DNA from 2 places in the Lysobacter sp. TAB13 genome. Region 2 is predicted to be linked to the other one. Evidence: predicted binding sites of a transcription regulator. Region 2 holds the regulator's gene; the other holds the start of a gene.

Region 1 (4,418 bases), on a different contig from region 2:
GACCGCGCTGCGCTGGACGCCGACCGCCGCGCCCAGCGCAGCTTGCGACAGACCGGCGTGGCGACGGGCGAGACGTATGCGCTGCTGCGGCGTCATGTGACAGTTTTGGGCAGTTTTTAAGGAGTTTTTCCGCTATTGCTACCGATATTCACCTGGTGAGCGATAGACACAGGAGCTAGTGCGTTTTCGCTAGCGTTGTGTGCCGGCGCAACCAATGAATACAGTAGCTTAGCCGTTCGAACAAGTGTAAGAGCTAGCAAAAGTAGCCAAAAACACGATCCGGTGGTGTAGCAACCGTGATGAGGACTTCGGAATATGGCACCTCGCCGATACGGACTTCGGCTAGACACGAGGTCGGTTCGGGGGACGGGCGCAGGATTGCGCCATGCGCAGGACGGCCATCTCCGCACCAAAGAGCGCGTTCCACGGGACGCGCTCTTTCTTTTTGTGGCGCCGGACCGCGGCCTCGGCCGATGGGCCGGATCAGCCCAGCGGCCGCAACTGCTCCTGCAGCGAACGGGTCTTGTCGGTGACCACGTCGCCGGTGTGCTGCGCGGTCTTGCGTTCGATCAGCAGCAGGTGGCATTCCTCGTCGGCGATCGGGTTGTGCCGCACGCCCTTGGGCACGACGAACATCTCGCCCGCGCCCAGCTCGACGCTGCGCTCTTCCATCTCAATCACCAGCCGGCCCTTGAGCACGTAGAACAACTCGTCCTCGTCGGCGTGGCTGTGCCAGGCCAGGGTGCCGTGCACGCGCGCGACCTTGATGTAGGCCTCGTCCACCTCGGCCACCACCCGCGGCGACCACAGTTCGGTGAGCGAGGCGGCGATTTCGGCGGGGGAGGTCACGGACGACATGGTGGGGTCCTGGCGAAGGCTGGGATGGGCAGTTTAGTACGCGCGCGGCCGGCGGCATCGCGGTCTGCGCGGGCGTGGATTATCGTGAGGCCGGATCTTTACGGAATGCTTGCATGTCCTCGCCCCCATCCCATGCGCGCACCCTGCCGCCGCCGCGCCCGGCCCGCAGCGACGAAGCCGCGCGCCTGTGGGCGCTGCGCACGCAGGCGGTGCGCGCGACCTGCATCAGTCACTACGACGCCGCCACCGTCGCGGCGTGGTCGGCCTCGCCGTTGCCGGATTCCTATGAGCGCATGATCGCCGCCGGCGGCGCGGTGCTGATCGAGGAAGACGGCGAGTTGCTCGGCTACGGCATCGTCGATCTGGACGGCGCCGAAGTCGAAGCGATGTTCGTCGATCCCGCGCACGGCGGGCGCGGCCTGGGCGCGCGGCTGATGGGCGAGATCGATGCGATCGCCCGCGCCCACGGACTGTCGGCGTTGACGGTGGCGTCTTCGCTCAATGCCGTCGCTTTTTATCAGGCGATGGGGTTCCAGACGATCGGCGATGCCGCGTATGCGCATCCGTGCGGCGTCAGCCTGGCCTGCGTGCGGATGCACAAGCGCCTGTAACCCGCCCGGCGCGGGCGCCGCCCCTGGCCTGAACCCGGTCCGCGGCGACGGCCGCCCTGTCATCCCGGTTTCGCCTGGCGATGGGGGCCTGTCGGCGTCCGGCTCCGATCCTGGGGCCGGAACCGGCCCGGTCCCGGACGGGCGGCGCGAAGGATTTATTCGCCCGCCCCCTTGAAAGCCCGCCGGCGCCCCTCATTAAGCGTGCAGTCCCGGCTTGCCGGGCGCTTTTGTCCCCGCGGTTGGCACTCGACGGGGGCGACTGCTAAAATTCCCGTTCTTTCTCCACCCATTCAGTCACTTACAGAGGTCGCCATGAATCTCAAGCCGCTTTATGACCGCGTTGTGGTCAAGCCGATCGAAGCCGACGAAGTCTCCGCCGGCGGCATCATCATCCCCGACGCCGCCAAGGAAAAGTCCACCAAGGGCGAGATCGTCGCCGTTGGCGAAGGCAAGGCCCTGGACAACGGCAGCGTGCGCGCGCCGAAGCTCAAGGTCGGCGACAAGGTCATCTACGGCCAGTACTCGGGCAGCTCCTACAAGCAGGACGGCGTCGAATACAAGATCCTCAAGGAAGACGACGTTCTCGCGATCGTCGGCTGAGCGAGCCGGGAATCGGGAATGGGGAATCGGGAGTCGTCAAAGCGCTTGCGCTGACGTTCCCGCCCGTGCCGATTCCGCCGCTTCTGCTTTTCCTATTCCCGATTCCCCATTCCCAATTCCCGGAGTTTCACCATGGCTGCCAAAGAAATTCGTTTCGGTGAGGACGCACGCGCCAAGATGGTGCGCGGCGTAAATATTCTCGCCAATGCCGTCAAGGCCACCCTCGGCCCGAAGGGCCGTAACGTCGTGCTTGAGAAGAGCTTCGGCGCGCCGACGATCACCAAGGACGGCGTGTCCGTCGCCAAGGAGATCGAACTGGCCGACAAGTTCGAGAACATGGGCGCGCAGATGGTCAAGGAAGTCGCTTCCAAGACCTCCGACAACGCCGGCGACGGCACCACCACCGCGACCGTGCTGGCCCAGGCGCTGATCCGCGAAGGCATGAAGGCGGTCGCCGCCGGCATGAACCCGATGGACCTCAAGCGCGGCATCGACAAGGCCGTGGTCGAAGCGGTGGTCGAGCTGAAGAAGCTGTCCAAGCCGTCGTCCACCAGCAAGGAAATCGCCCAGGTCGGCGCGATCTCGGCCAACTCCGACGCCGACATCGGCGACCTGATCGCCCAGGCGATGGACAAGGTCGGCAAGGAAGGCGTGATCACCGTTGAAGACGGTTCGGGCCTTGAGAATGAGCTCGACGTCGTCGAGGGCATGCAGTTCGACCGCGGCTACCTGTCGCCGTACTTCATCAACAACCAGCAGTCGATGTCGGCCGAACTGGACGACCCCTACGTGCTGCTGTACGACAAGAAGATCTCCAACGTCCGCGACCTGCTGCCCGTGCTGGAAGGCGTGGCCAAGGCCGGCAAGCCGCTGCTGATCGTCGCGGAAGAAGTCGAAGGCGAAGCGCTGGCGACCCTGGTGGTCAACACCATCCGCGGCATCGTCAAGGTCTGCGCCGTCAAGGCGCCGGGCTTCGGCGACCGTCGCAAGGCGATGCTGGAAGACATGGCCGTCCTCACCGGCGGCACCGTGATCTCGGAAGAAGTCGGTCTGCAGCTCGAGAAGGCCACGATCAAGGATCTGGGCCGCGCGAAGAAGGTGCAGGTCTCCAAGGAGAACACCACCATCATCGACGGCGCCGGCGACGGCGATTCGATCCAGGCCCGCATCAAGCAGATCAAGGCGCAGATCGAAGAGACCTCGTCGGACTACGATCGCGAGAAGCTGCAAGAGCGCGTGGCCAAGCTGGCCGGCGGCGTTGCGGTGATCAAGGTCGGCGCTTCGACCGAAATCGAAATGAAGGAAAAGAAGGCTCGCGTTGAAGACGCGCTGCACGCCACCCGCGCTGCCGTGGAAGAAGGCATCGTCCCGGGCGGCGGCGTCGCGCTGCTGCGCGCCAAGGCGGCCATCGCCGGCCTGAAGGGCGCCAACGAAGACCAGAACCACGGTATCCAGATCGCCCTGCGCGCGATGGAAGCCCCGCTGCGCGAAATCGTCACCAACGCCGGCGAAGAGCCGTCGGTCATCCTGAACAAGGTCCAGGAAGGCACCGGCGCGTTCGGTTACAACGCCGCCAACGGCGAATACGGCGACATGCTCGAGTTCGGCATCCTGGACCCGACCAAGGTCACCCGCACCGCGCTGCAGAACGCGGCTTCGATCGCCGGTCTGATGATCACGACCGAAGCGATGGTCGCCGAGCTGCCGAAGAAGGACGAGCCGGCGATGCCGGGCGGCGGCGGCATGGGCGGCATGGGCGGTATGGATTTCTGATCAACCGATCGCCCTGAAGCAACAAGAAAACCCCGCCGAAAGGCGGGGTTTTTTTATGTCGACTCAGACCGCGGCTCGCGCGAATGCAAACTAGAGAATCGCCCCGAGCAAATCGCGATTGAGCGGCATCACATAAGCGGCCATGTCCAGCACGGTGTGCTGCGCGCTGGTGCTGGAACGGGCGAACTGTTCGATCACGCTGACGCAGCGGTTGCGCTGCCGGGGCGGCAGGAAGCGCAGGATCGGCATCAGCCGGCGATGGCCGATGGTAGCCCACAGCTCCACCGCGTCCAGCCCGGCCATCCATTGCAGGGCCTGCTCGTCCGCCAGGCCCAGCGCCGGATGCCCGCCGATGGTGCGGATGTTCTGCTCGCGCAATTGGCGGATGTGGCGGTGCGTGGACAGCCGGTTGTCGGCGCGCGCGTAGCCGATGTCGCCGCTGGCCGGGCCGAAGCTGGTCGGCGCGTCCTTCGCGGCGGCGCCGAAACCGAAGCCCGACAGTAGTTGCTCCTGCTCGCGCAGGTCTTCGCTAGTCGCGCTGAGCGTGCGCAAGCGGGTGCCGCCGAGCAAGGCCTC
Region 2 (4,418 bases):
TCGATCTGGATCGCGGCGTTGTCGAGCAGGGCATCGACATCGCGCAGGCGCGATTCGTGCTCGGCCACGCGCTGAAGTTCGCCGCGCACTTGTTGCAGGGTACGGGTCAGCGACGGGCCTTCGTCGCCGCCGATGCGCGCGAACGCGGTCTCGCAGGCGGCGATCAGGCCGGCGGCGTGGGCGTGGCGGCGATGGTCGGCGGTGAGTTTGCTCAGCGCCTCGGGGTCGAGCGTTTCGCGTTCGAGTTCGGCGTGCTGGTGTTCCAGCCAGCCGATGCGGTCGGAGACGTCGCCCTGGGCGAACAGGGTCTCGCGTTCGCGCAGCAGCGCGCTCCACTCGCGCGCGGCGCGGGCGACCGGCTCGCGCACGCCGTCGTTGCGGGCGTAGGCGTCGAGCAGGTCGAGCTGGCTGGACTTGGCCATCAGCGCCTGGTGTTCGTGCTGGCCGTGGATTTCGACCAACCGAGAGGTTAAATCCGCCAGTTGATTCAACGTCACCGGCCGGCCGTTGACCCAGGCGCGCGAGCCGCCGTCGGCGCGGATGACCCGGCGGATCTGGCAGACCGGCGCGTCGCCGTCGCCGGTTTCGTCGAGTTCGTTTTCGCGCAGCCAGGCGGCGGCGAGCGGGGCGTCGTCGAGGGTGAAGTCGGCGACCAGTTCGGCGCGGTCGGCACCGTGGCGGACCACGCCGCTGTCGGCGCGCAGGCCGCTGAGCAGCCCCAGGGCATCGACCAGCAGGGATTTACCGGCGCCGGTTTCGCCGGAGATCACGGTAAGGCCAGGACCGAAGCTGAGCTCGGCGGCGCTGACGACGGCGAATTGCTTGAGCGAGAGATGGGCGAGCATGCGGCGGCGATTGTGCCTGGGCAGGGTGGTGGCTGGGAATGGGAGCGGCGGCGGGGGCGAGCGTAGGGGGCGGGTGGATCAAAAGCTGAGATCCGGTCGCGCTGCCGGCGCAGTGTGGGGCTTAATTCTTACCCGGACCGGCTCGAATCTTGATGTCGATTGAAACTTGGAGATCTGCGCGGAGCCCGAAGTCTCCGTGGGAGGGGCTTTCAGCCCCGACTGCTTCCAGTCGCCGCGCAGCTTTTGAAAGTGTCGTCGCTTCGGGCGTCGGGGCTGAAAGCCCCTCCCACGGAGACATCGAAGTCTCATCCTCGATCCGGGGCCTCATTCCTCGCCACTCACTCCTCAGTTCTCGCTTCTCACTCCTAGCTCCTCCCACCCCAACCCTTGCGCCCCCACCTCCACGCGCCTATATCCATCCCCATGAGCCGCCGACCTCCCGATCCCAGCCTCGACCCGCGCGCGCGGCAATTGCTGCGCACGCTGATCGGCCGCTATATCCACAGCGGCGAGCCGGTCGGGTCGCAGACGCTGGCCCGGCACGCCGGGCTCGACGTCAGCGCGGCGACGATCCGCAACATCCTGTCGGACCTGGAAGACGCCGGCCTGCTCAGCGCGCCGCATTCCTCCGCCGGACGCATCCCGACCTCGCAGGGCTACCGGCTGTTCGTCGATTCGCTGCTGCAGGTGCGGCCGCTGCCGGACGGCGAGGTCGCGCGGCTGCGCAGCGAGCTGCCGTCGGGCACCGGCACCCAGGCCTTGCTCGGCAGCGCCTCGGAGCTGCTGTCGGCGATGACCCACTTCGTCGGCGTGGTGAGCGTGCCCAAGCGCGAGCAGTTCGCGTTTCGGCGCATCGATTTCGTGCCGCTCGACGCGCAACGGGTGCTGGCGATCCTGGTCTTCGCCGACCAGGACGTGCAGAACCGCATCATCCAGACCCGCCGGCCGTACGAAGCCGGCGAGCTGGAACGGGTCGGCAATTACCTCAACGCCCATTTCGCCGGCCGCCCGGTGGCCGAGATCCGCGCCACCTTGCTGCTGGAGCTGCGCAACGCCCAGTCCGAGATGCAGACGCTGCTGGCGCAGTCGGTGGAGCTGGCCGAGCAAGTGCTGACGCCGGACAGCGACGACATGGTCCTGGCCGGGCAGACCCGGCTGATGGGCGTGCAGGAGCTGGCCGACCTGGACCGGCTGCGCGAGCTGTTCGAGGCGTTCGCGCGCAAACGCGAGATCCTGCAATTGCTGGAGCGCACCGTGCAGGCGCCGGGCGTGCGCATCTTCATCGGCGAGGAAACCGGGCTGGCGCCGCTGGAAGGCGTGTCGCTGGTGACCGCGCCGTACACCGCCGGCGGGCGGGTGCTGGGCGTGCTCGGAGTGATCGGGCCGACCCGCATGGCCTACGACCGGGTGATCCCGGTGGTGCAGGCCGCGGCCGATGCGCTGGGCGACGCGTTTCAGACGACCGAAGCCGAGTAACCGGCCTTCTTCGCGTTCGCGGCCGGGCCCTCGCACGCGCCCGGATTGTCCCGAAACCGCCCCCGCACGCCGCAACTGAGCGCCGATCCCGCACGATCGCCGCAGATCCCGGCACTTGAATGCCCCCGTGCCGGCCCCATAGCTGGCCCTGTCGCGGAAAACCGCCAGGAACCAGCATGAGCCAAAACGATCCCAATCCCGACTTGAACCTCGACGCCCAGGACCCGGCGCCGGTCGCCGAGCTGTCCGAGGTCGAGACCCTGCGCGCCGAGCTGAACAAGCTGCGCGAGGATTCGCTGCGCGAACGCGCCGAACTCGACAACCAGCGCAAGCGCGTGGCGCGCGACGTCGAGATGGCGCGCAAGTTCGCCAACGAGCGCCTGCTGGGCGCCCTGCTGCCGGTGATCGACAGCCTGGAAGCCGGCCTGGCCGTCGCCGGTGCCGAGGCCGGCGCGCTGCGCGAAGGCATGGAGCTGACCCTGCGCCAGCTGCTCAAGGTGGCCGACGACAACGGCCTGGTCGCGGTCGACCCCACCGGCCAGCCCTTCAATCCGGAGCACCACCAGGCCATGAGCATGGTGCCGGCGCCGGGCGTGGCCCCGAATCACGTGGTCCAGGTCTACCAGAAGGGCTGGCTGCTCAACGACCGCCTGCTGCGCCCGGCCTTGGTCGTGGTCGCCCAGGACGGCTGAATCGCAAGACGCATCCGCGCCGCGGCGGGGGCCGTGAGGGCGTGGATCGCGGGCTTCACCCAAGGCAACAACAATTGAGGGGAACGGGCACGGGCGCTTGAACTGCCCGGCACCGGGCCCCAAATAGCGAACATCGGCGGCCTGCAGCACCACGCGCCGCCCCCAACATTCAAGCATTGAGAGAGGGAGCTACATCTATGGGCAAGATCATCGGCATCGACCTGGGCACCACCAATTCCTGCGTTGCGATCATGGAAGGCGGCAAGGCCAAGGTCATCGAAAACTCCGAGGGCGACCGCACCACGCCGTCCATCGTCGCCTTCACCAAGGACGGCGAAGTCCTGGTCGGCGCCTCGGCCAAGCGTCAGGCGGTCACCAATCCGAAGAACACCTTCTACGCGGTGAAGCGCCTGATCGGCCGCAAGTTCACCGACGCCGAAGTGCAGAAGGACATCGGCCTGGTGCCCTACGGCATCGCCGCGCACGACAACGGCGACGCCTGGGTGCAGACCATCGACGGCAACAAGATGGCGCCGCAGCAGATTTCGGCCGAAGTGCTGAGCAAGATGAAGAAGACCGCCGAGGCCTACCTGGGCGAGACGGTCACCGAGGCGGTCATCACCGTGCCGGCCTACTTCAACGACAGCCAGCGCCAGGCGACCAAGGACGCGGGCAAGATCGCCGGCCTCGACGTCAAGCGCATCATCAACGAACCCACCGCGGCCGCGCTGGCCTACGGCATGGACAAGAAGGGCGGCGATCGCAAGATCGCGGTCTACGATCTGGGCGGCGGCACCTTCGACGTGTCGATCATCGAGATCGCCTCGGTCGACGGCGAAATGCAGGTCGAGGTGCTGTCCACCAACGGCGACACCTTCCTGGGCGGCGAAGACTTCGACAAGCGCGTCATCGACTACTTGGTCGAAGAGTTCCAGAAGGACCAGGGCATCGACCTGCGCAAGGACCCGCTGGCCCTGCAGCGCCTGAAGGACGCGGCCGAGCGCGCCAAGATCGAGCTGTCCTCCTCGCAGCAGACCGAAGTCAATCTGCCCTACGTCACCGCCGACGCCTCCGGCCCGAAGCACCTCAACATCAAGCTGACCCGCGCCAAGCTGGAGTCGCTGGTCGAGGATCTGGTCAAGAAGACGATCGAGCCGTGCCGCATCGCGCTCAACGACGCCGGCCTGCGCGCCAGCGACGTGGCCGAGGTGATCCTGGTCGGCGGCCAGACCCGCATGCCCAAGGTCAGCCAGGCGGTGGCCGAGTTCTTCGGCAAGGAACCGCGCAAGGACGTCAACCCGGATGAAGCCGTCGCCGTCGGCGCGGCGATCCAGGGCGGCGTGCTGGCCGGCGAGGTCAAGGACGTGCTGCTGCTCGACGTGACCCCGCTGAGCCTGGGCATCGA

What was found. The regulator HrcA, encoded in region 2, represses chaperone genes, less so after heat shock. The targets are predictions, from matches to a motif close to TTNGCACTCNNNNNNNNNGAGTGCNAA.
Region 1: AB4Y92_RS15595 (co-chaperone GroES) is a predicted target of HrcA. The motif match lies at 1,709-1,735, and genes of this name have one in related genera.

What each region holds. Positions count from the first base shown of each region.
Region 1 covers NZ_JBFRDR010000012.1:101,974-106,391, reverse strand. The annotation lists gene AB4Y92_RS15610 (helix-turn-helix domain-containing protein) at 1-96, opposite strand, end outside; gene AB4Y92_RS15605 (cupin domain-containing protein) at 484-858, opposite strand; gene AB4Y92_RS15600 (GNAT family N-acetyltransferase) at 972-1,469, shown strand; gene AB4Y92_RS15595 (co-chaperone GroES) at 1,782-2,069, shown strand; gene groL (chaperonin GroEL) at 2,202-3,842, shown strand; gene AB4Y92_RS15585 (hypothetical protein) at 3,933-4,418, opposite strand, start outside.
Region 2 covers NZ_JBFRDR010000001.1:335,671-340,088, reverse strand. The annotation lists gene recN (DNA repair protein RecN) at 1-845, opposite strand, end outside; gene hrcA (heat-inducible transcriptional repressor HrcA) at 1,269-2,321, shown strand; gene grpE (nucleotide exchange factor GrpE) at 2,498-3,013, shown strand; gene dnaK (molecular chaperone DnaK) at 3,211-4,418, shown strand, end outside.